One region of the Hoeflea sp. AS60 genome, then DNA from elsewhere that is predicted to be linked to it. Evidence: predicted binding sites of a transcription regulator. Region 1 holds the regulator's gene; each other region holds the start of a gene.
The links. The regulator LexA, encoded in region 1, represses DNA repair genes until DNA is damaged. The targets are predictions, from matches to a motif close to TGTTCNNNNTGTGTTCNG.
Positions count from the first base shown of each region.

Region 1 (7,277 bases):
CAATCGCCGCTGGCGATATCGACCAGATAGATGCCGTCGACCAGACCGGCCACAAGCTTGCCGTCCTGGCCCAGGCCGATGGACCCGATCGTCGAGGGGACCTCGATCTGGCTGAAGGTGCCCGCCAATGTGTCGTGCACCCTGATCAGTCGCGAAACGCCATCGACCCAGTAAAGCGTCGCGTTCTGCGGATCCCATACAGGACTTTCACCGAGCATGTCGGCTGTCGGAGAAATGCGCCGGGCGGTTACGTTTCTGGCTATCTTGGTCATATCGCACTCTGGAGTGTGTTCGATAAAAGGCGCGGCCGGAGAGCCATCTCCGGCCGCGCTGGTTCCGACTGAACTACTTCAGCAGGGCGCAGGCGCTTTCGCTTGCCGGCCGCCAGGCGTCTTCGGCAGCGATCTCGCCGATCATTTCGTAGTAGTCCCAGTCACCCTTGGATTCCGCAGGCGATTTCACCTTCGAGGAAAGCATGGGCTTCATGACCACGCCATCAGCACGGATTTTCGCATCCTTGATGATCGCGTCGTTGACTGGTGTCGCGCGCATCGATGTCATCACGGAGACGCCGTCATCCGCACCGGCCTCGGCAACGGCCTTGAGGTAATGCATGACCGCCGAATAGGTGATCAACTGCGCTTCGTTGGGCTTCCTGCCGTTAAAGGCATCGCTGAAGCGCTGGGCAAGCGCGCGGCTGTCGTCGTCTCGATCCCAGTAGGCGGCGCTCGAAAACACCAGTCCCTTGGTCGACTCCAGGCCAATGGCATGGACGTTGTTGATCAGGATGCCGAGCGGAGCAAGGCTCTGGCCAGCAGCAGTGATGCCAAACTCATTAGCCTGCTTGATCAGGTTGCCCAGATCCGCGCCAGCATTGGCAATGCCGATGGCCTTGGCGCCACTGGCCTGGGCCTGGAGCAGCTGAGACGAGAAATCGTTTGTGCCGAGCGGGTGCAGCGTCGAGCCGATAACCTTGCCACCGGCAGCTTCGATGAAGCGTGTCGCATCTTCCTGCCAGGCCTTGCCGAACGCGTAGTCGACAGTGATGAAGTACCAGGAGTCCATTCCCTGAGCCATCTGGGCCGCGACCGCGCCCTTGGCCAGGGTATAGGTGTCAAACCCCCAGTTGGTGGTCATCGGAGAACAGGATTCGTTGGTCAGTGCAGCCGAAGCTGTTCCTGCGACAAGATAGGGCTTTTGCTTGTCGCGCATGATGTCGTTCACGGCGAGCGCGATGGACGAAGCGGAACAGCCGACAATCGTGTCGACGCCTTCTTCATCGACCCATTTCAGCGCCTGGGCGGCCCCGATGTCAGGCTTGTTCTGGTCGTCAGCAACCACAACCTCGATAGGTGATCCGTTGACAGTATCGCCAAAGTCCTCGACCGCGAGCTTGACCATGACAACCGAGCCAGGTCCGCAATTGTCGGCATAGGGGCCAGACTGGTCGGCCATGACGCCGATGCGGACCACGTTGTCCGAGTTTTCAGCACTGGCTGGCGACGTCACGAGCGCAGTGGTGAGCATCAGCATGCCTGCCACGCCAGTGGTTTTTCTGAATATATTCATGATTTCCTCCCGTTGAGTTTCAGTCCAGATTTCCTCTCGCGTCCCGCGCATTGGCACTCCTGCCGGCTACGAGAACGCGTACGTAATTCCTCCGTCGACAAACAACATGTCACCTGTGACGTAGGATGACTCCTCAGATGCCAGGTAGACCGCAGCACGGGCGATATCCTCAGGTTCGCCCAGCCGGCCCAGCGGCACACGTTGACGGCGACGCTCCCATGCGTCTTCCGTTACCACCCGCATCGCACCGTCTGTGCGGGTGGAACCCGGAGCAATTGCATTGACCCGGATATTGTCGGCGCCGAACTCTGCGGCGCCGCTGCGTGTTGCCGCTGCAACCGCTGCCTTGATCGCGCTGTACATGATGCCGTGTTTCATCGCGAGAACCGCTGAGGGTGACGCGATATTGACGATCGCTCCACCGCCTGCGGCTCGCATCTGCTCGAGAACCGCCTGGTAGCCCCAGATCACGCCCTTGAACCCGACGTCGATCATCCGACCGATTGTTTCTTCGGTCTGCTCCTCAAGTGGCCCGTAGCGGTTCCACATGGCATTGTTGACCAGCACCGTCACCGGCCCGAAAGCCTCCTGCGTGGCCTCTGCCGCAGCAAAGACCTCATCGCGCTTTGCTGCATTGCCGGCAATTGCGATCGCCCGGCCGCCAGCGGCGCGGAGTTCCTCGGCCGCCTGTTCGGCTGTGTCCTGCTTGATGTCGACGACGCCGACAGCCGCACCTTCACGTGCATAGGCCTCACAGATGGCGCGACCAATACCCTGGCCGCCGCCAACGACGAGCGCCGCACGCCCTTCAAGCCGACCCGTCATAGTGACGTGTTCCGATAGTGCATCTGAAGTCCTCCAACTTGCAGTCCTCCGGCGGCGCGCAAGACAGCCTCCGCTGTCTCCTCCTGTCGCGCCCCAACGAGCCTGCTTCCTGAAAAGAAACTGGCATGTTTCCTCCAATTCCAGTAGAAATATTCTTATGTGGGGTGGAATTTCACAGATGTGAATTTGGGAGGAGAATTGGCCATGGCGAATCCGCAGGTCAAATCAGCGACACGCGCCATTGAAATCCTGGAATATTTCAAGCTGTCGCAACAGCCGCGATCAATGTCGCAGATAGCCAGCGATCTGGGCTATCCGCAGTCGAGCACCACGGTCATGCTCAAGACCCTGGTAAATCTGGGGTATCTCAATTTCGACAGGAGCACGCGCGACTACTTCCCAACGCCGAAGCTCACCGCGCTGGGAGACTGGATTCCGCGGGTGATGTTCGGCTCCGGGCAGATGATCGACGCGCTGAACGATCTGCACGCGGCCACCGGCGAGGGCGTGTTTCTGGGCACCAAGAACGACATTTATCTGCAATATACCCGCACCAAGGAATCCATTCACGCGCTGCGCTTTCACATCGATGAGGGTTTCATGCGTCCCCTCACACTGTCAGCGGCGGGTTGGGTTCTGCTCAGCACTTTGCCGGAAGACAAGATCGACAACATCGTCCGCCGGGCCAATATCGCTACGCCGAACCCTGCTGAGCGAACGGAGACCAAGACGATCCTGGCGCGGATCACGGAGATACGGTCGAACGGTTACGCCTATGCGGAAAACATGCCGCTCGAAGGAGGCTCAACCCTCGCGCTCAGGCTTCCTGCCGAACTTCAGGGGCAGCCAGTGGCGTTGGCGCTAGGCGGCGTCACCGAGCGGTTCAAGAAGAATTTTGCCGCTTACAAGACGGCGCTATTTGCTGCTGCGGAAGCGGTCAAACAGGACAATGACTTCGATCTTCCGGTCCGCATCAGCCTTTGACAACTGGACCGGAAACCCGATAAAAACCGGCACCAGTCGAGCAAGAACTACTTCGCCCGGCTGGTTGGGACTGTCCGGAATTATTTTTCAACCGCATTCAAATCAGCCGCGAGCGCCTGCGGCGTTTGATTCGGAAAAGGAAGAGACTGCCGGGGCAATCCGAGGAAAGAAGCCCTTTGTTCCCAACAACCTGACCTGGCCAACAGGATCCGGAACCAATCAGGGCCGCCGGATGTGTTTGTGTTCGAAATGGCTTGCAATGGGCCCTAAAGCCTAGCCAGTAATCAAATATTCGATTAAATATCAGAAGCTTAGTTCACAATCTGAAGTCGCCGTGCCACACCCATACCATGCCGAGCTCAAAGACAACATTTTGGCTATGGTTTCAGCCAATTAGGCTGCCTGCCGTTGAAATTCGCAGACCCGCAGCGCTCGCGTTCCGTTCCCGTTTATGTTTCGCGCCTCCAATGTTCCTTTATTGTTTCTTTACCACTTGCGGAACACAAATAGAACATGATAGTCAGGTTCTTGGTTTGTTTCATACCGGCGATCGGGCCGCACGCAGGGGTACTGCAACTATGTTGACGCGCAAACAGCACGAGCTTCTTCTTTTCATCAACGAACGGATGAAGGAAAGCGGGATACCGCCCTCATTCGACGAGATGAAGGATGCGCTTGATCTTGCGTCCAAATCCGGCATTCACCGGTTGATCACGGCTCTCGAGGAGCGCGGCTTCATCCGACGCCTTCCGAACCGGGCGCGCGCGCTGGAAGTGATCAAGCTGCCTGACAGCTACCAGGCCAATTTGCAGCCGCGTCGCGGGTTTTCGCCGAGCGTGATTGAAGGCGGACAGGGCAAACAGCCCGAACCGGTGCGCCGTGCCGAACCTGCCAATGACGAGCCGTCCCAGGTTGCAGAAGTGCCTATGATGGGCCGAATCGCGGCTGGTGTGCCGATCTCGGCAATCCAGAACATCACCCACAACATCACCGTGCCTGCGGAGATGATCGGCCCCGGCGACCATTACGCGCTTGAGGTCAAAGGTGACTCGATGATCGAGGCCGGCATTTTTGATGGCGATACGGTGGTTATCCGTAACATAACCACTGCCAATCCCGGCGATATCATCGTGGCGCTGGTCGACGACGAAGAAGCGACATTGAAGCGGTTCCGCCGCAAGGGCGCCTCAATCGCGCTCGAAGCCGCCAACCCGGCCTATGAAACCCGGATTTTCGGACCTGACCGGGTCAAGGTTCAGGGCAAGCTTGTCGGCCTGATCCGGCGTTACCACTAGGCCCGTTTGGCCATGGCGGGTGAGATGCTCATCCGGGCAGATCAAAGGCCCGGGTGCGCCAGTCGTAATAACGCTGAACGGTCCATGGCCTGATCGTACCTTGCAGGGCAGCCTCCATATAGAAGCGAGGCCTCTTTGGACGGCGTGGCGGTCGGCTTGGCTGCAGGGCTTGCGCTTGATCCGTTTTGCTGACGGTGATCGCCAGTGCCCCAGACCGGCGCAGGCTTCGGGATGTGATCAGCGTGGCGCCCGAGCGGCAGGTGCCGAGATAGACCGGGATGGACACGACCACCAGGTCAGCCCGGTCACACGCTGCGCCGATCAGCGCCGCCTCATCTATCACCACAATTGCCGCTTGGGCATGGACTGCGGCGCAGACGCCACGGCTCGCGCAATGGAAGTGTGAGGGTTGCTCTGAGGCTGCCGCGAGCAGTTGATCGAGAATGCTGGCTTCCGGTGGAGCATCAGGTTCCGATGCTTCTTTCAGCCCTTGCAGATTTGTTGGAGGGACATGCGGCGCTCCGCGCATGGCGGTCTGCCATTGGCCAAACACAAATGCAGACGGCCGCGCGGCATTGCTTGCAAGGCCTGCCGGGCTGATCAAACCGACAAGATCTCCGGTTTCGCTGACAAGGACATCTGGGCTGCGGCCGGCAAACTGCGGCAGCGCAAGCCCAAGACCCATAGCGATCAGGGCAAGGCCCGCCAGGCGCAGCCAGCTCCGCAGAAACACCAGGAGCACAAACCCTGTTCCGGCAATCAAGGTAACCGGCAACGGGATCTGTCCGACGCTGACATCGCCGCCGAGAGCATGGACATAATTGGCTGCGGCGATGACGCCCTCGAGCCCCTGCCCCATCAGCCTCAATGGCCATGCATCTAGCCCGAATGGCATCATCAACATCGCCAGAAGGCCCGCGGGCATGACAACAAACGTCACCAGCGGCATGGCCAACAAATTTGCCAGCAAACCGCCGCCGGCCACACGGTGAAAATGATGTGCCGAGAAAAGCCCCGTCGCGAGGCCTGCCACGAGCGAAGTGATCGCCAGACCGAGGATACCCTTGGCTGCAAAAACAATGCCGCGTCGCAGAAGCGATCCGAAAGCCCTGGCACCAGCTGTTTCCGATCTGCTACCGGCTCTGCGCGCAATCGCGGCATAGGCGGAAATCAGGGCAGCAGTGGCTGCAAAGGACATCTGGAAGCCCGGGCCGACAACGGCGGATGGCGATATCAGGATAATCACGCTCGCCGCCAGCGCGACATTGCGCATGGTCAGGGCTGGCCGGTCAAACATCACAGCAACCAGCATCACCGTGAGCATCACCCATGCGCGCTGGGTGGAAACGCTGCCGCCGGAAATCATCAGATAGGCGGTGGCGGTCATCATCGCACCGATGGCGGCAAATTTCTTGACCGGCCAGGCCTCGACCACGGCAGGAAAGGCAGCCAGGCTCTTGCGAATACCGATGTAGAGCGTGCCGGCAGCAAGTGCCATGTGCAGGCCCGAGATCGCCAGAATATGCGCCAGTCCGGTGGCGCGCAGGGCGTCAACTGTCGGCTTGCTGATACCGCGCCGGTCGGAGACCGCAAGCGCTGCAGCGATGCCACCGGGGTCGCCAGGCAGCACGTCGCGAATGCGGGCGGATACATTCTCCCTAACACTGCGCAAACCAAGCCTTAGTGACCGGGCAACTTCGGCAGCGGTGATCGGCTGGTTTGCCACCGGATCGACGAACGCCGGTGCGCGGTAAAAAAAGCCTGGCGCGCCAATGCCATCGACAAAGGCGCGAAAGGCAAAATCATAGCCGCCGGGCATGACCGGACCAGACGGCGCTGACAATCGCGCCCGACCCGAAATGAGAGCGCCAACAGGTGCCACGCGGTGGTTGCTGCGGGCAGTGAGACGAACCCGCGCGGGCGGACGCCGGATTTCGGGATCAGCGGTGGCTACAAGCCTGACAAGATAACGAACCCTGCCATCAGGATCGAATTCACGCGCCTCGACAGTTCCTGCAATCGAGGTTGTCACATCCGAATCAAGCAGAATGGCACCATTGTGAACCTCGATGACGGCAGCCAGCGCGCCTGCGAACACCGCAGCGGCGTAACCGGCGCCACGGGCGGCAACGCGGTGATGTTCACGCGCGAAAACGGCGACCAACACCGCGACAACGAAACCCGCGATCACAAACACCATGGAGGGGTCCGTCGGCGCCATGTAGAAAAGCCCGGCGCCTGTCCCCATGGCCACGGGAAGGAACAGGAATGCAAGCCCCTGGTTCTTTTCGGTCGAGACAGCATTCGAAAACGCAGCGCGCAGCCGGGTCATAGGCAAGCTTCCGCCACGCGCAATCGGCGGCATGGTCAAACGCGGCGTTTGCCGAGGTGCGCCCGGCGCAACCCCGCCGTCGCCCGGCTTGAGGGCCGCTTTAACAGCCTCAAGCGCAACGACTGTATCGTGCTCAAACCTCTTGCGTTCTGCCTGCATCATGCACGCTCCGCCTGAAGCCTGCAAAACTACCACCGAACCGGGTGCAACCGCCACCATAAATTGTATTTGCGCGAATGATGGCGCAACCAGCCATTTGTGGTTCGCGCAGC
Region 1 is NZ_JBBMQP010000002.1:1,010,495-1,017,771, forward strand. Features, by position in the region: gene WNZ14_RS15090 (SMP-30/gluconolactonase/LRE family protein) at 1-272, opposite strand, end outside; gene WNZ14_RS15095 (ABC transporter substrate-binding protein) at 346-1,569, opposite strand; gene WNZ14_RS15100 (glucose 1-dehydrogenase) at 1,636-2,394, opposite strand; gene WNZ14_RS15105 (helix-turn-helix domain-containing protein) at 2,599-3,378, shown strand; gene lexA (transcriptional repressor LexA) at 3,957-4,673, shown strand; gene WNZ14_RS15115 (ComEC/Rec2 family competence protein) at 4,702-7,167, opposite strand.

Region 2 (7,277 bases), 940 kb from region 1:
CCGGCGAGGAAAGTGTCGGTGCCGAACATGATCGAGGGTTTGACTTCGCGTGCCACTGCCGGAATGAGCCGGTAGTGCAGGGGCGAGGGATACAGAAACAGTCTGACGCCATAGAGCAGCGGCAGGATGGCGCCGCCGGTGAGCCCGAAGCAGTGGAACACCGGAAGAACGTTGAACAGCTTGTCGCCTACCGAAATGTCGATGCGGGCTTCGGCCTGGGCAACATTGGCGTGCAGATTGGCATGCGAGAGCACCACGCCCTTTGGTGTTCCCTCCGAGCCGGACGTAAACAGGATGACGGCCGGATCACTCGCCTTGACTGGCCTGAGCGGCCTGCGCCAGCCGAGGAACGCGGTGGCTTTCTCGGCGCGTGAAATGCTCTCACGCAGGTCTTCAAGCCAGACAATCTTGACGCCGGCTTTTTCTATGGCAGCGACCGGTGCTTGAAGGCTGGCCTTTTCGACAAAGGCGCGGCTCACCAGCACGGTGCGGATCTTTGCAGTCGAAAGGGCTGAGACGATGGCTGCGGGACCGGCGGTGTAATTGAGCATGGCCGCGACCCGCCCGGCGGACTGGAGCGCCAGAAACGTCACTATGGCGGCGTTGGCGTTGGGCAGCATGACGCCCACGGCTTCGCCAGGCTGGCTCATCTTCGCGAACCGGGCGCCCAGAACGCGTGCGCCAATAAGAAGTTGCTTGTAGCTGAGCCTGCCGCCCAAGGCATCTTCGAGCACGGGCCCCACCTTGCCGTAGTGGTCGGCGGCATCGCGAAAGGCCAGAAACAGGCCGCGCTCGAGATCGTTGCTTTCAAACCGCGCCAGCGCCAGCAGATCGTGAACCCGGTCTTCATCGCGGGGAGCCGTCGCTCCATTGTCGGCCGGGCTGACGTCGTCAAATTCGAGAACACCCGATTGCGCCAGCGTAAAGTGCGGCAGCAGATGACGCGGTGCCCTCGATCTGGGATGAGCCGACCAGACCGAGAAGCTCGATCCGCGAACGTGCATGGCGTGAACTGCCGCGCCGTGTTTTCGCGCAAGTGCTGCCACGACCTTGTAAGTGGCCAGGGTTTCGATGGCGGGTTCCACATCGGGCGGGAACGGCAGTGTGACCGAGCCTCGAGCAGCAAGTACGGCCTCGATTGCGGCGGTGTCTCCGGCATGGGCAGTGCGGGCGAACAGGCGCATTCCAAACAGGATCAGCGAGCGTTGATCGTCGTCATGCAGCACATGCAGGCAATTCCGGTCGAGGACGGACCAAAGCACGGCTGCATCAAGACCGGATTGGCGCGAATAGACATGGACAAGAGGCCTGCCGGGTTTGGCGGAGAGGGTTTCCCGAGTGGGCAGGCGAAGACGGAAGAGCGTCCGGAGTTTGATCAGGGTGATGCCCTGCGCCAGTCCGGCGTTGCGTTGGCGCGCGACTTTAACTGCTGCCAGTAAACCCACGCCCAGCAAAATGATTATCAGCGTTGTCGCCAAACCCGCCATACACAACATCCTCCAGGCCCGCCGGTCCAGGAAGATGGTTCTCTGATGAACCGGGCGCAGCTCCCGTCCACAAGCCTAGAGCTGATCCGCTGCTAAGGGAACAGTCATGATTGGCGCCGGGGCGGCGGGAGAGGTTATACAGGTGGCTGATAGTCGAAGAAGCGGTTTTCAGCGACCCGGAACAGCTTGCCGGTTTCGGTGCATTCGGGCGCGCAGAGCGGGATCAGCTTTGCAGCGACTTCTGAAGGGTGGGGCAGGGTATCGGGATTTTCCCCCGGCACTGCCTGTGCCCGCATCGCCGTACGTGTGGCGCCCGGATCAATCGCGTTGACCCTGAGGGCGGTCTTTTCGGTTTCGGCGGCCCAGACCCGTGTCAGTGTTTCGACGGCTGCCTTGGAGGCTGCATAAGCCCCCCAGAAGGCGCGCGCTGAGTGGGCAACACCGGACGACAGGACCAGAGCCCGGCCGGCGTCAGATTTGATCAGCAACGGCTCAACCGAGCGGATCACGCGCCATGTCGCGGTGACGTTGACGGCCATTACCTTGTCAAACACCTTGGCCTCGAAATGGCCGACCGGCGAAATGGTGCCCAGCACGCCTGCATTGGCGATGAGAATGTCGAGCTTGCCCCAGCGATCGTTGATGGCGCCACCAAGACGGTCGATGGCAGGCATGTCGGTCAGATCCATCGGCACCAGCGTGGCGCTGCCGCCTGCCGCCTGAATGGCGTCGTCGAGTTCTTCAAGGCCGCCGGTGGTACGGGCCACGGCAATCACGTGCGCGCCCTCTTTGGCAAGCGCCAACGCGGTCCAGTAGCCAATGCCCCGGGAAGCGCCGGTGACGAGCGCGATGCGTCCTTGAAGAGAAGTCATGGAGAAAACTATCCGTTGTTTGCCAGCAGCGACAGGCTGCGCACATTGCCCAGATCGCCCTGATCGGTGAGCGTTGTCGGGTACTCGCCGGTAAAGCAGGCATCGCAGAACTGCGGGCACTCGGCATTGCGGCCAGGTTCACGCACCGCGCGGTAGAGGCCATCAATGGAGACGAAGCCCAGGCTGTCGACGCGGATGAAATCCGCCATCGCATCCACCGACATGCGCGAGGCGAGAAGCTGGGATTTCTCGGGGGTGTCAACGCCATAGAAGCATGACGACATGGTCGGCGGCGAGGCAATGCGCATATGCACTTCGCGGGCGCCGGCTTCACGCACCAGCTGGACGATCTTCTGGCTGGTGGTGCCGCGGACGATGGAATCGTCAACCAGCACGACGCGCTTGCCTTCAATCATGTTCTTGTTGGGGTTGAGCTTAAGCTTGACGCCCATGTGCCTGATCGAGGAGGAGGGCGCAATGAACGTGCGTCCGACATAATGATTACGGATGATGCCGAGCTCGAACGGCATGTTGGCCTGCTGGGCAAACCCGATGGCTGCCGGCGTGCCGGAATCTGGAACCGGAATGATGACATCGGCATCGACCGGGCATTCCTTGGCCAGTTCCTCGCCGATCCGCTTGCGCGCCTCATAGACATTCCGGCCCTCGATGGTCGAGTCCGGGCGGGCGAAATAGACATATTCGAAGATGCAGAGCCGCGGCGATTGTTTTTCGAACGGGAAATGGCTCTCGATGCCCTTGCCGGTGATGACCACCACTTCGCCGGGCTGGACTTCGCGAACGAAGCGCGCGCCGATGATATCGAGTGCACAGGTTTCCGATGCCAGGATATAGGCCCCGTCGAGATCGCCGATGCACAGCGGCCTGATGCCGAGCGGATCACGGGCGCCGATCATCTTCTTCTCGGACAGGCCGACCAGTGAGTAGGCGCCCTCGATCTTCGACAGCGCATCGATGAACTTCGGTACGATCCGGGTCTTCTCGCTGACAGCGATCAGATGCAGGATGGTTTCGGTGTCTGATGTCGAAGAGAAGATCGAGCCGCGCTTCTGCAATTCGCGCTGCACGGTGAGCGCATTGGTGATGTTGCCATTGTGGGCAATGGCAAAGCCGCCGCCGGCAAATTCGGCAAAGAAGGGCTGAACGTTGCGAAGGCCTTCGCCACCGGTGGTCGAATAGCGGGTGTGGCCAATGGCGCGGTCGCCGGGCAGGCGGTCCATGACCGAGCGCTTGGTGAAGGTGTCGCCAATCAGGCCGACATGGCGCTCAACGGAAAACTGTGATCCGTCGAACGAGACTATGCCTGCTGCTTCCTGGCCGCGATGCTGGAGCGCGTGCAGTCCGAGTGTCACAACGGCTGCGGCTTCGGGCTTGCCGAAAATTCCGAACACACCACACTCGTCATGGAAGCAGTCGGCTTCGTTGTCGACCGGTTTCAAGCCACTGTCTGTCATCGGCGTCGAACCTTTATGTAGACCTGCCGAGTTGATCCCGACAGGTATGTGTCATCCGCTTGTGGCAGGTGCCGCATCCGCTCCCGGTTCCTCGGAGCCGCCGCCGCGCATGCGATCAATGATCGTGGCATCGACATTGTCGGGCAACATGTTGACCAGCTTCGCGCCCAGCGAATCGAGCATCGGCTTTGATTTTGCGGTCACAACCCATTCAGGCTGCTTCGGCGCCTGTACCAGCCAGTTGAAGAACAGCATGGCCACGACAACCAGTAGCACACCGCGCGCTGCGCCGAAAACAAACCCGAGGGTCCGGTCGAGCGCGCCGATGCGGCTGTCGATGATGAAATCTGCAATGCGCATGGTGATGTAGGAAACCAGGATCAGCGCAATCAGGAAGACCAGCGCCGCGGAACCGATCATGGCGATCTTGTCGGAGGATGTATATTTCAGCGCCAGCGGTGTCAGCATAGGATAGATGAAATAGGCTGCAGCTGCTGCGGCGATCCAGGAAGCGACGGCCAGAACCTCGCGCGAGAACCCACGAACCATGGCAAGCACCGCTGAAAACAGCGTGATACCAAGCAGGATGCCGTCAAGAAGGGTAATAGGCATGAAATCGCGTTCCGTTCAGGCTCTGCCTACCTTTGCCTTTTGAGGCAGCCGGATAGGCTGAATTCAGTTTTCGTCATCGTCACTCCCGGTCAGAAGAGCACCTTTCGACCCGGCGATACGCGCAACCAGATCCGCCAGTGATTCCATCTGGGCCAGACCCGCCCCCGATTTGGATGGCAGGTCGGCGGAACCCGATGGCAATACCGCGTTGGCGAAGCCCAGCTTTTCGGCCTCCTTCAGCCGCAAACCCGTTTGCGCCACCGGCCGGATTGCACCCGACAGGCTGACTTCGCCGAAATAGACGCAATCGGCCGGAAGGGCAAGCCCGGCGAGAGAGGAAACCAGAGCCGCAGCCACAGCCAGATCTGCCGCCGGTTCTGCGATGCGGTAGCCACCGGCGATATTGAGGTAGACATCATGGCTGCCAAGACGCACTCCGCAATGGGCTTCCAGCACCGCGAGGATCATCGACAATCGTGCCGAATCCCAGCCGATCACCGCGCGGCGCGGCGTGCCGAGGCTCGATGGGGCAACCAGCGCCTGGACTTCGACCAGCACCGGCCTGGTGCCTTCAATGCCCGCGAACACCGCCGCACCCGGGGCTTTCGCATTGCGTTCGCCCAAAAAAAGTTCTGATGGATTGGCGACCTCGCGCAATCCCTTGTCGGACATTTCGAACACGCCGATTTCGTCGGTCGCGCCAAAGCGGTTCTTCACCGTGCGCAGGATGCGGTAGTGATGACCGCGGTCGCCTTCGAAATAAAGCACTGCATCGACCATGTGTTCAACCACACGGGGACCGGCGATCTGCCCATCCTTGGTGACGTGACCCACCAGAACCATGGCCGCACCCGTCTGCTTTGCGTAGCGCACCATGGCGTGCACGCCGGTGCGCACCTGCGTAACAGTGCCCGGCGCCGACCCAGCAAGATCGCTCCACAGGGTCTGGATCGAATCAATGATGACGAAATCAGGTCGCTTGCCCTCGGCGAGCGTGGCGAGGATGTCCTCGACATTGGTTTCGGCCGCCAGCAACACACCTGAGTCGGCGGCGCCCAGCCGTTGCGCTCTCAGCCGCACCTGGGCGACAGCCTCTTCACCCGAGACATAAATCACCCTGTTGCCCTGCCTTGCCAGCGCCGCGGCTGCCTGCATCAGAAGCGTGGACTTGCCGATGCCCGGATCGCCGCCGACCAGGACTGCAGACCCGCGCACGAAGCCGCCACCGGTGACGCGGTCGAGTTCGCTGACCAGAGTTGCGATGCGCGGGGCTTCCTCGATCTCGCCCGACAGGCTGGCGAGCGCTACAGGCCGGCCCTTCCGCGCAGCCGCCCCCGGTCCGCCACCGATGCCACCGGTCGGATCGTCCTCGACAATGGTGTTCCATTCGCCGCAGCCATCGCACTTTCCCGCCCAGCGCGTGTGCAGGGTGCCGCAGGATTGACAGACGAATTGAACGCGGGTCTTGGCCAAGGGTCAGTTACCTTTCTGTTTTAGCCGGTTTGTCAGGAAGATGGCGGTTTGTCCACTGTTTGTTCTCGTTTGCGTCGGGATATTCTGAAAAGCAGTGGATTGTTTCGCATGAAAGAACAGATGGCCTGGTTCAGGCACGGTAGCTGCGGGCATGGCGGCTTCCGAGGCTTGTAAGCACTTCGTAGCTGATCGTGCCCGAGGCGGTTGCTGCCTCTTCCAGCGTGATTGTGGGCCCCAGAAGCTCAATCCAGTCGCCAGCCTTGACGGCAGCTTCGGGCAGATCGGTGACATCGAACATGGCCAGGTCCATGGTGATCTTGCCGACCACCGGAACGCGAACGCCATCAACTGCGCCACAAGCGCCCTGCGGCACCGCGGAGCGCAGGGGTACGCCGGAGCCAGATCCGTTGCGGAGAAAGCCGTCGGCGTAGCCTACGCCGCAGACGGCGATTCGGCTGTCGCGGGTAAAGATGTGCGAAGCGCCATAGCTGACCGTCTCGCCCGCCTTGCCTTGCCTTATGACAAGCACCTGCGTTTCGGCGGTGACGACCGGGCGCATGGGCGTGACCGCTCCCGACACGGGTTCTCCGCCATAGAGCGCAATGCCCGGACGGGTGAGATCGTAACGGGCAGGAGAGCCAAAATGGATGCCGGCCGAATTTGCCAGGCTGGCCTCAATGCCGGGAAAATGATCGCGTATGCTCGCGAACATCTCCATCTGACGGGCGTTGAGCGGATGCGCGGGGTCGTCGGCACAGGCGAAGTGGCTCATCACCAGACAGGGAGAGGGCATGCTGGATTCGCTATGCTGGACAGCCTGCTCCGGCGAAAGTCCCATCCTGTTCATGCCGGTGTCTATGTGCAGCGCATAGGCACGGTCGCCGGCGCTGCCGCACCAGAACGCGGCTTGCTGTGGTGAATTGATGATGGGGACCAGATCATGCGCCAGCGTCTGGGCGAACGAGCCTTCGAAGACGCCGTTGAGCACGTAGATGCGGGCGTCCGGCAGCAACGGACGCAAGCGCGCACCCTCGTTGGCATCTGCGACGAAGAAATCTTGGCAGCCCTCGCGTGCCAGTCTGGCGGCTGCGTGATCGGCACCGGTGCCGTAAGCATCTGCCTTGACCGCCGCACCGCAGCGGGCGCTGCCCGACAGATCACGCATGATGCGCCAGTTCTGAGCCAGCGCGCCAAGGTCAATGGTCAGGCGCGTCGTGGCTGCGGAGGCTGAAACAGCTATCGTATCTATGGGTTCTGACCGGGGCATTGGTTTTCCTTATCGACGTTCAAATCGAATGGAAACAGCTGACAAAGGCGAATGCAAGCGGCTGTCCGGTTCTGAGGTCTTCCACTCTGTT
Region 2 is NZ_JBBMQP010000002.1:68,091-75,367, forward strand. Features, by position in the region: gene WNZ14_RS10610 (AMP-binding protein) at 1-1,487, opposite strand, end outside; gene WNZ14_RS10615 (SDR family NAD(P)-dependent oxidoreductase) at 1,622-2,359, opposite strand; gene purF (amidophosphoribosyltransferase) at 2,368-3,834, opposite strand; gene WNZ14_RS10625 (CvpA family protein) at 3,886-4,446, opposite strand; gene radA (DNA repair protein RadA) at 4,510-5,919, opposite strand; gene alr (alanine racemase) at 6,050-7,186, opposite strand.
Region 2: a site for LexA is predicted at 5,969-5,986, ahead of radA (DNA repair protein RadA). Genes of this name have one in related genera too.

Region 3 (7,277 bases), on a different contig from region 1:
ACCAATTTCATCCTTGCGCTTTTCACCGGCCAGTTCGATCGATGTATCGCCTTCTGCAAGGCGGCGCATGTTTTCCACCAGCGCTTCAATCGGCTTGGTCATCGAGCGCGAGAACCAGGTGCTGACCGCAATGGCGCCAAGCAGGAGCAGGAGCGAGAGACCGAGGATGGCATTGCGCATCATGACCATGCTGGCGCCGGCTTCGCTCTTGTCGATCAGCGCTGCAACGGTCCAGTCGGCGCCGTCGAACTTGACGCCGGTCATGGCAGCACTCGCGTCCATGTTGCGATAGCCAGCAAGGTCGCCGACGACGACTGCGCTGCCCGCGGCATTTTCCTGCAGATCGCTGTCGATCTTGACGGTCAGCATGTCGTTATCTGCCGTACGGATGGAATCGCTGATCAGATAGCCGTCTGAATTGAGAAGAATGGTTTCGCCGGTTTCACCGAGGCCGGCTGTATTGGACATGATATCGGCGATCTTTCCGCTCGGCACGCGGATGATGATGACACCGACCATGCCCATCTGCGAATTCAGGGCATGGCCCATGAAAGCCGCCGGCTTACCATTGTCTGCCGGATAGGCCGCATAATCGGCAAACACGGTCCTGTCGGTCACCTCGTTGCCGAGAATGCCTTCGAACACCTTTCCAATTCCGGTGTTCTTCAAGGCATCGGATCTGAGATTACCGGCATAGTCATCGTGTTTGTTGACCGAGTAGATGACGTTGCCATTCATGTCGACAAGAAAGAAATCTTCCCAGCCGCGGCTCTCTGCCATCTCGCGGAGCTGCGGGTGATAGCGCTCGTGGCTCTGGTCGTAGGAGCTTATCTTTGCGTCGTCAGGCTTCTGCGCAGTATCATATTTCTGGCGCTCACCCTCGGGAAACGGGTTCTCGGTGATGTAGCGTCTTTTCAGCTCCGGGGTGACGTCGGCGCCGAGAAAGCCCCAATCATACTTGAAGCCTTCCAGAGCAATACGCATCAGGTTGTTTTGCGACGTCGCCGTCAGGTCCTGCTGAAGGTTGGCAAGAAAGGTTTCGAGCTGGTTGCGACGACCGTCAACAACTGCTTCAAGCTTCTCGGTGATCTTTTCATTGACCGCACTGGAGCCAATCTGGAGGCTTACAACGCTCGCGACCCCGATGGACACGACTGTGAGCAACGCGGCAGCAAGTGGCAATTTACGCGAAATAAGCATCAGGAATCCCGGATTTCGAACAGATTCGTTGACATGTCTCGCTCAATCCAAGACGACCAGAACGGCATCATGCGGTCCACGCAATTGTGGATACTGGCCAGAGAACCTTTCCGCGTTTTGCGTTACCTTTTGGTTAAGAAGCGACAACAAATTGTCGATTTGTCCAAGGCTTGGGAAGCAACCTGCACCCCCTGAGCGCGCAGATGGGCCAGGTTCAGACAATTTTTCCGACCTGAGCGCAATCGGACCTGCAATATTCGGCACTTACTACTGATTATCGGTCATTGTCGAATAGTCAGCCTAGTGGAGATCGCAATTCGGACCCTGTTGAAAACTGATCACGGACACTAACGGCAACATGGGGGACCATCATTGTCAACCAACGTCGTTGATGATCAGGTGTCGGGATACTCGACGGCGCGGAAATACAATCCCTCGGGCGCGGCCACCGGTCCGCAGGCCCTGCGGGAGCGGGCGAGAAGGGCTGCTTCGACATCATCGGCCGACCACTTGCCCTCGCCCACCAGCCGCAGCGTTCCGGTGAAGGAGCGAATCTGATTATGCAGGAAACTGCGCGCGGATGCGTGGATCTCGATGAGACCCTCCGCATCGCCCTTGACCACATCCAGACGGTCGAGACTGCGCACTGGCGAATTGGCCTGGCACTGCATCGAACGGAAGGTGGTAAAGTCATGCCGTCCGACAAGCCGTTGCGCGGCGGCATGCATGGCGGCAACATCAAGCGGCTTGGCTGACCAAAGGGCCCGGTTTCTCTCAAGCACCAGACATGCGCGGCGGCAGATGATGCGGTAGACGTAGTGCCGCTTCAACGCGGAGAAGCGGGCATCAAACGCATCATCGACCTGACGGGCGGCGAGGATGACCACCCGCTCACGGGCCATCTGCAGATGTGCGTTGATCGCATCGCGCACGGTGTCGGCCGGCCAGGTCTTCTCAAAGTCGGCATGGGCCACCTGACCAAGGGCGTGAACGCCGGCATCGGTTCGTCCGGCGCCGCGAATGCTGACGGTCTCACCGGAAAACCCCAGAATCGCGGTTTCTATCGCTTGCTGGATCGAGGGATGATTATCCTGGCGCTGCCATCCGGCATAGCCGGTGCCGTCATATTCGATATCCAGCCGGTAGCGTGGCATCAGCCGATCACCGTGCCTGCCGGGACTTGCGTTCCACGCAGAAAGTCCTGCGCGGCAAGCGGCTTGCCGCCTGCCTTCTGCAAGGTCAAGAGCCGGATGGCGCCCTCACCGCAGGCAATCGTCAGGTCGCCATCAAGCGCGGTTCCCGGCGCTGAGGCTTCGGTAACGGCCTCGACCACTTGTGTGGCAAGCAGCTTGATGCGCTCGGCGCGGCCTGCAGTCTCCAGCTCGAACCAGGCGCCTGGCGATGGCGCCAGCCCGCGCACATGGTTGTGCACCTGCTCTGCTGTCTGGCTGAAGTCGACCCGGGTTTCGCCTTTGCTGATCTTGGCTGCATAGGTGACGCCGTCAGCTGGTTGCGGCGTGACCGGCAGGTCGCCCTGCTCCAGCGTAGCCATTGCCTCGACCATCAGTTGCGCAGTCTTCGCAGCCAGAATGTCGTGCAGCGCGCCCGTGGTCATGTCACGGGATATCTCCACAGTACCGCTCAGCGCCACCGCGCCTGTGTCGAGGCCCACATCCATTTGCATGATCATGACGCCGGTCTCGGCATCACCTTCCATGATGGCGCGCTGGATCGGCGCCGCACCACGCCAGCGCGGCAGCAACGAGGCGTGGCCGTTCCATGCGCCAAGACGGGGGGCGACAAGAATGGCCTTGGGCAGGATCAGGCCGTAGGCGACAACGACCGCCGCGTCTGCCTCAAGCGCCCGGAAAGCCGCCTGCTCTTCTTGGCTCTTCAGGCTTTTGGGCGTAAATACCGGGATCCCCAATTGCTCGGCCGTGCGGTGAACCGGTGACGGCAGCACTTCGAGACCGCGGCGGCCTGCCGGACGCGGCGGCTGGGAATAGACCGCTACAAGCTCATGACCGGCCGCATGCAGCGCCTGAAGCGTCGGCACCGCGTAATCCGGCGTTCCCATGAATATGATACGCATAGCGGTTCCTCGATACACATTCGCGGCAGGCGAAGGACCGCCAATGGGCAAATTTAAAGCCTGGCCTCAGGCGGTCACGCGTGATTTGGCGAGCTTGGTGAACTTGCGCACCACCATGTCACGTTTGAGCTTGGAAATATGGTCGATGAAAAGGACGCCGTTGAGGTGGTCCATCTCGTGTTGAAGGCACGTGGCGAGCAGGCCGTCGGCCTCGGTCACCAGTTCCTTGCCGTCCCGGTCAAGATGCTTGATGGTGATGGTCGCAGGCCGCTCGACTTCGGCATAGTAATCCGGGATAGAGAGGCAGCCCTCTTCATATATGCTGGTGTCATCACCGGACGCCACCAGCTCCGGGTTGATGAAGACCTGCGGATTGGGGTCCTCGTCCTTGCCGGCGATGTCAATCACCAACAGGCGGCGCGGCACACCGATCTGGATCGCCGCCAGGCCAATGCCCGGCGCGTCATACATGGTTTCGAGCATATCATCGATAAAGCTCTTCATTTCAGAATCGACACGCTCCACCGCCGCGCTTTGCTGGCGAAGGATCGGGTCGGGCAAATAGATGATCGGCTTGATGCTCATGGCCGTGAAATAATCGTTGATCAGCGCGGCGTCAATCATTCCTGCACGAAGCTCGTGCAGGATGTTCCCGTTTTGATCTGACATAACTAGGAGAATCAGCTAGTTCATGACCATGCAAACCGGTTCCGCGCTGTTTTCGATCCCGCTTCTTGAGCTCAATGGCCACATGGTCACGTTGGGTGAGAGCCTGTTTGCCGCGCTTGCGGCGCTGGCGCTGATTGTCATCTGGCTCAGCCTTACTCTGGCGCGGGCCAGCCGCAGACGGGCTGCAGCAGAAGCTGATGCCGCTACGCGTGCGGCCCAGGCCGAGGCGCGGCTTGCCGAGATCCTCAAGGCGCAATCCGAAATGCAGGGCCGCATGGGCGCGATGACTGAACTGTTCGGCGCACGGCAGGCAGAACTCAATCAATCCATCGGACAGCGCATCGACGGCATGACCCAGCGGTTGGGGTCGTCGATCACCGAGCAGACCAAATCGACCCACGAGAACCTGTCAAAACTGCAGGAGCGGCTGGCGGTGATTGATACCGCACAGAACAACATCCAGTCACTCGCACGTGACGTGGTCGGGCTGCAGGCGATCCTTTCGAACAAGCAGACCCGCGGTGCCTTCGGACAATCGCGCATGGAAACGATCATCCAGGACGGGCTACCGTTTGGCGCGTTCAGCTTTCAGCCAACCTTGTCGAACGGCATGCGGCCCGATTGCACGATCACCATGCCCAACGGCGCGCCGGATCTGGTCATCGACGCCAAGTTCCCTCTGGAAGCCTGGAACGCCATGCGCGAAGCGGAAGCCGAAGGCACCGGCGAGCAGGCTGCCCAACATGCGCAGCAGCGGTTTCGGCGCGATATCGAAGTCCATATCCGCGACATTTCCGACAAATATCTGATTGCGGGCGAAACCCAGGACACGGCGTTTCTGTTCGTGCCGTCGGAATCGATCTTCGCCGAGATCCACGAGAAATTCGAGGTGATCGTGCACAAGGCACAAAAATCTCGGGTGGTCATCGTTTCGCCATCGCTGCTGATGCTTTCAATCCAGGTTATCCAGGCGCTGCTCAAGGATGCGCGGATGCGCGAGCAGGCGCATCTGATCCAGGGCGAAGTGCTCAGGCTGATGGAAGACGTCTCGCGGCTGGATGACCGGACACGGAAACTGCAGGCGCATTTTTCAATGGCCCAAAAGGATGTCGACCTGATCCTGACCTCATCGGACAAGCTGACCAAGCGCGGCGCCAAGATCGAGGCGCTGGAATTTGCCCAGGTAGCGGATGAAGCCAAGCCGGTCGCGCCCAAGGCGCAGACGCCGGACCGGCCCGCGATCCCCGATTCGGCGCCCAAGTTCGAACCCCGTTCCTCCACACTGAAGCTCAGAGTTGTCGACGAAGACGACTGACCCCTTTTCTCCGCTCCGATAAGCTGACAGAAAGCTGCTGATGCGATTGCGATCGTAGCCCGGCCGCCACATGGCGAATGGGAAGCCAAGGGAGACCGCCATGATTACCGTTATCGGATCAGTCAACATGGACCTGATCGCCACCACCCCCCGACTGCCGGAACCTGGTGAAACCGTGACGGGCACGGATTTCGCCACTGCGCAGGGTGGCAAGGGCGCCAACCAGGCCCTGGCGGCACAACGCGCTGGCGCCGACGTCAAGATGTGCGGTGCTGTCGGCAATGACGCCTTTGCGGGCGAGGCACTGTCACTGCTGGATGAAGCCGGCGCAAATCTTGGCCTCGTGCGTCACATTGAGGGGCCGACCGGCACCGCGCTGATTCTGGTGGGCGGCGACGGCGAGAACATGATCGCCGTCATTCCCGCGGCCAACGCACACGTGTCGCAAAGCGACGCCGAACAGGCAATTGCAGCCATGTCTGAAGGCGACACGCTGGTGCTGCAGATGGAGATCCCGGACGCAGCAATCGAGGCTGCACTGAAGGCGGCACGGGCAAAAGGCATCCGAAGCGTTCTCAATATCGCGCCCCTGACAGACGCTGTCGAGCGGCTGGCACCGCTCGCAGACATCGTGATCGCCAACGAGACCGAATTTGCCCGACTGTCGGGCCGTCCGACGGCAACACTTGAGGCTGCGAGAGCGGAGCTCGATGCCTTGCACGGCAAATCCGGTCAGTGCCTGATTGTCACGTTTGGCGGCGACGGGGTTCTATGGGCAAGGGACGGCAAGACCGAGCACGTCCACTCCCTCAGCATCACGCCAGTCGACACCGTCGGTGCCGGTGACACCTTCTGCGGCTATCTGGCCCAGGGCCTCGACGCCGGAATGGATTTTGCAAAAGCCGTCCACCGCGCAGCGGTGGCAGGCGCGCTGGCCTGTCTCAAGCCCGGCGCCCAACCCTCCATTCCAATGTCAGCCGAAGTTGATGCCCATCTCTGACAGGATCACAGACGACCGACGCGCTCGATGAACAGATCGAAGAAGCGGTCAGCGTCCACATCCCTGACAACATAGACGTTCTCTGGGCGGCCTGTGACCTTCCACCAGTCAACCACCGTGGCGCCGAGGGTAAGTTCCGAGCCGGTTTCGATTTCGACATTGCACTTGCGGCCACCGAACATGCCTGGGTCGAGCAACCAGGCGATCACCGTGGGGTCGTGCAACGGGCCACCATCGGTGCCGTATTTCTCTTCGTCAAAACGTTCGTAAAACTCCAGCATGTCGGCCATCACCACCGATGGCCGGTTGCCGTTGGCGCGCAGACGCTCGACCCGCACCTTGGTGGTCAGCACCTTGTGGGTGACATCCAGCGGCATCATGGTGATCGGCACCCCTGCCCCAAACACGATTTTTGCCGCTTCGGGGTCGACGAAGATGTTGAATTCGGCAGACGGCGTGATGTTGCCGCCTTCGAAGAAACCGCCGCCCATCAGCACGATCTCGTTGATCCGCGCAACGACATCAGGCGCACGCTCGATCACCGTGGCGATATTTGTCAACGGCCCGAGAGGACACAGTGTGACGGTGCCGGCAGGTTCCTTGCGCAACGTCTCGATGATGAAATCCACAGCGTGCATCTTTTCCAGCGGCCGCGCGGGCTCAAACAGATCGACGCCGTCGAGACCGGTCTTGCCGTGCACGTGCTCGGCCGTGACCAGCTTCCGCGCAATCGGCTTTTCTGCGCCCGCATAGACCGCGATGTCCCCGCGGCCACAGATTTCGGTGACGATGCGGGCGTTTCGCTCGGTCAGAGGAAGCGGCACGTTGCCCGCGACCGCGGCCACGCCCAGCACTTCCAGCTCCGGGCTGGCCAAGGCCAGCATGATTGCGGCGGCGTCGTCCTGGCCGGGGTCCGTGTCGATGATGATCTTGCGCGGCGTCATGGCTCGTCCTTTGAAAAAATGCGATTCGGTCGAGGCGACATTAAGAGTGGCAGCGGT
Region 3 is NZ_JBBMQP010000001.1:1,329,291-1,336,567, reverse strand. Features, by position in the region: gene WNZ14_RS06180 (methyl-accepting chemotaxis protein) at 1-1,200, opposite strand, end outside; gene truA (tRNA pseudouridine(38-40) synthase TruA) at 1,596-2,354, opposite strand; gene fmt (methionyl-tRNA formyltransferase) at 2,354-3,292, opposite strand; gene def (peptide deformylase) at 3,359-3,877, opposite strand; gene rmuC (DNA recombination protein RmuC) at 4,044-5,276, shown strand; gene WNZ14_RS06155 (ribokinase) at 5,377-6,276, shown strand; gene WNZ14_RS06150 (nucleoside hydrolase) at 6,282-7,220, opposite strand.
Region 3: a site for LexA is predicted at 3,940-3,957, ahead of def (peptide deformylase). Genes of this name have one in related genera too.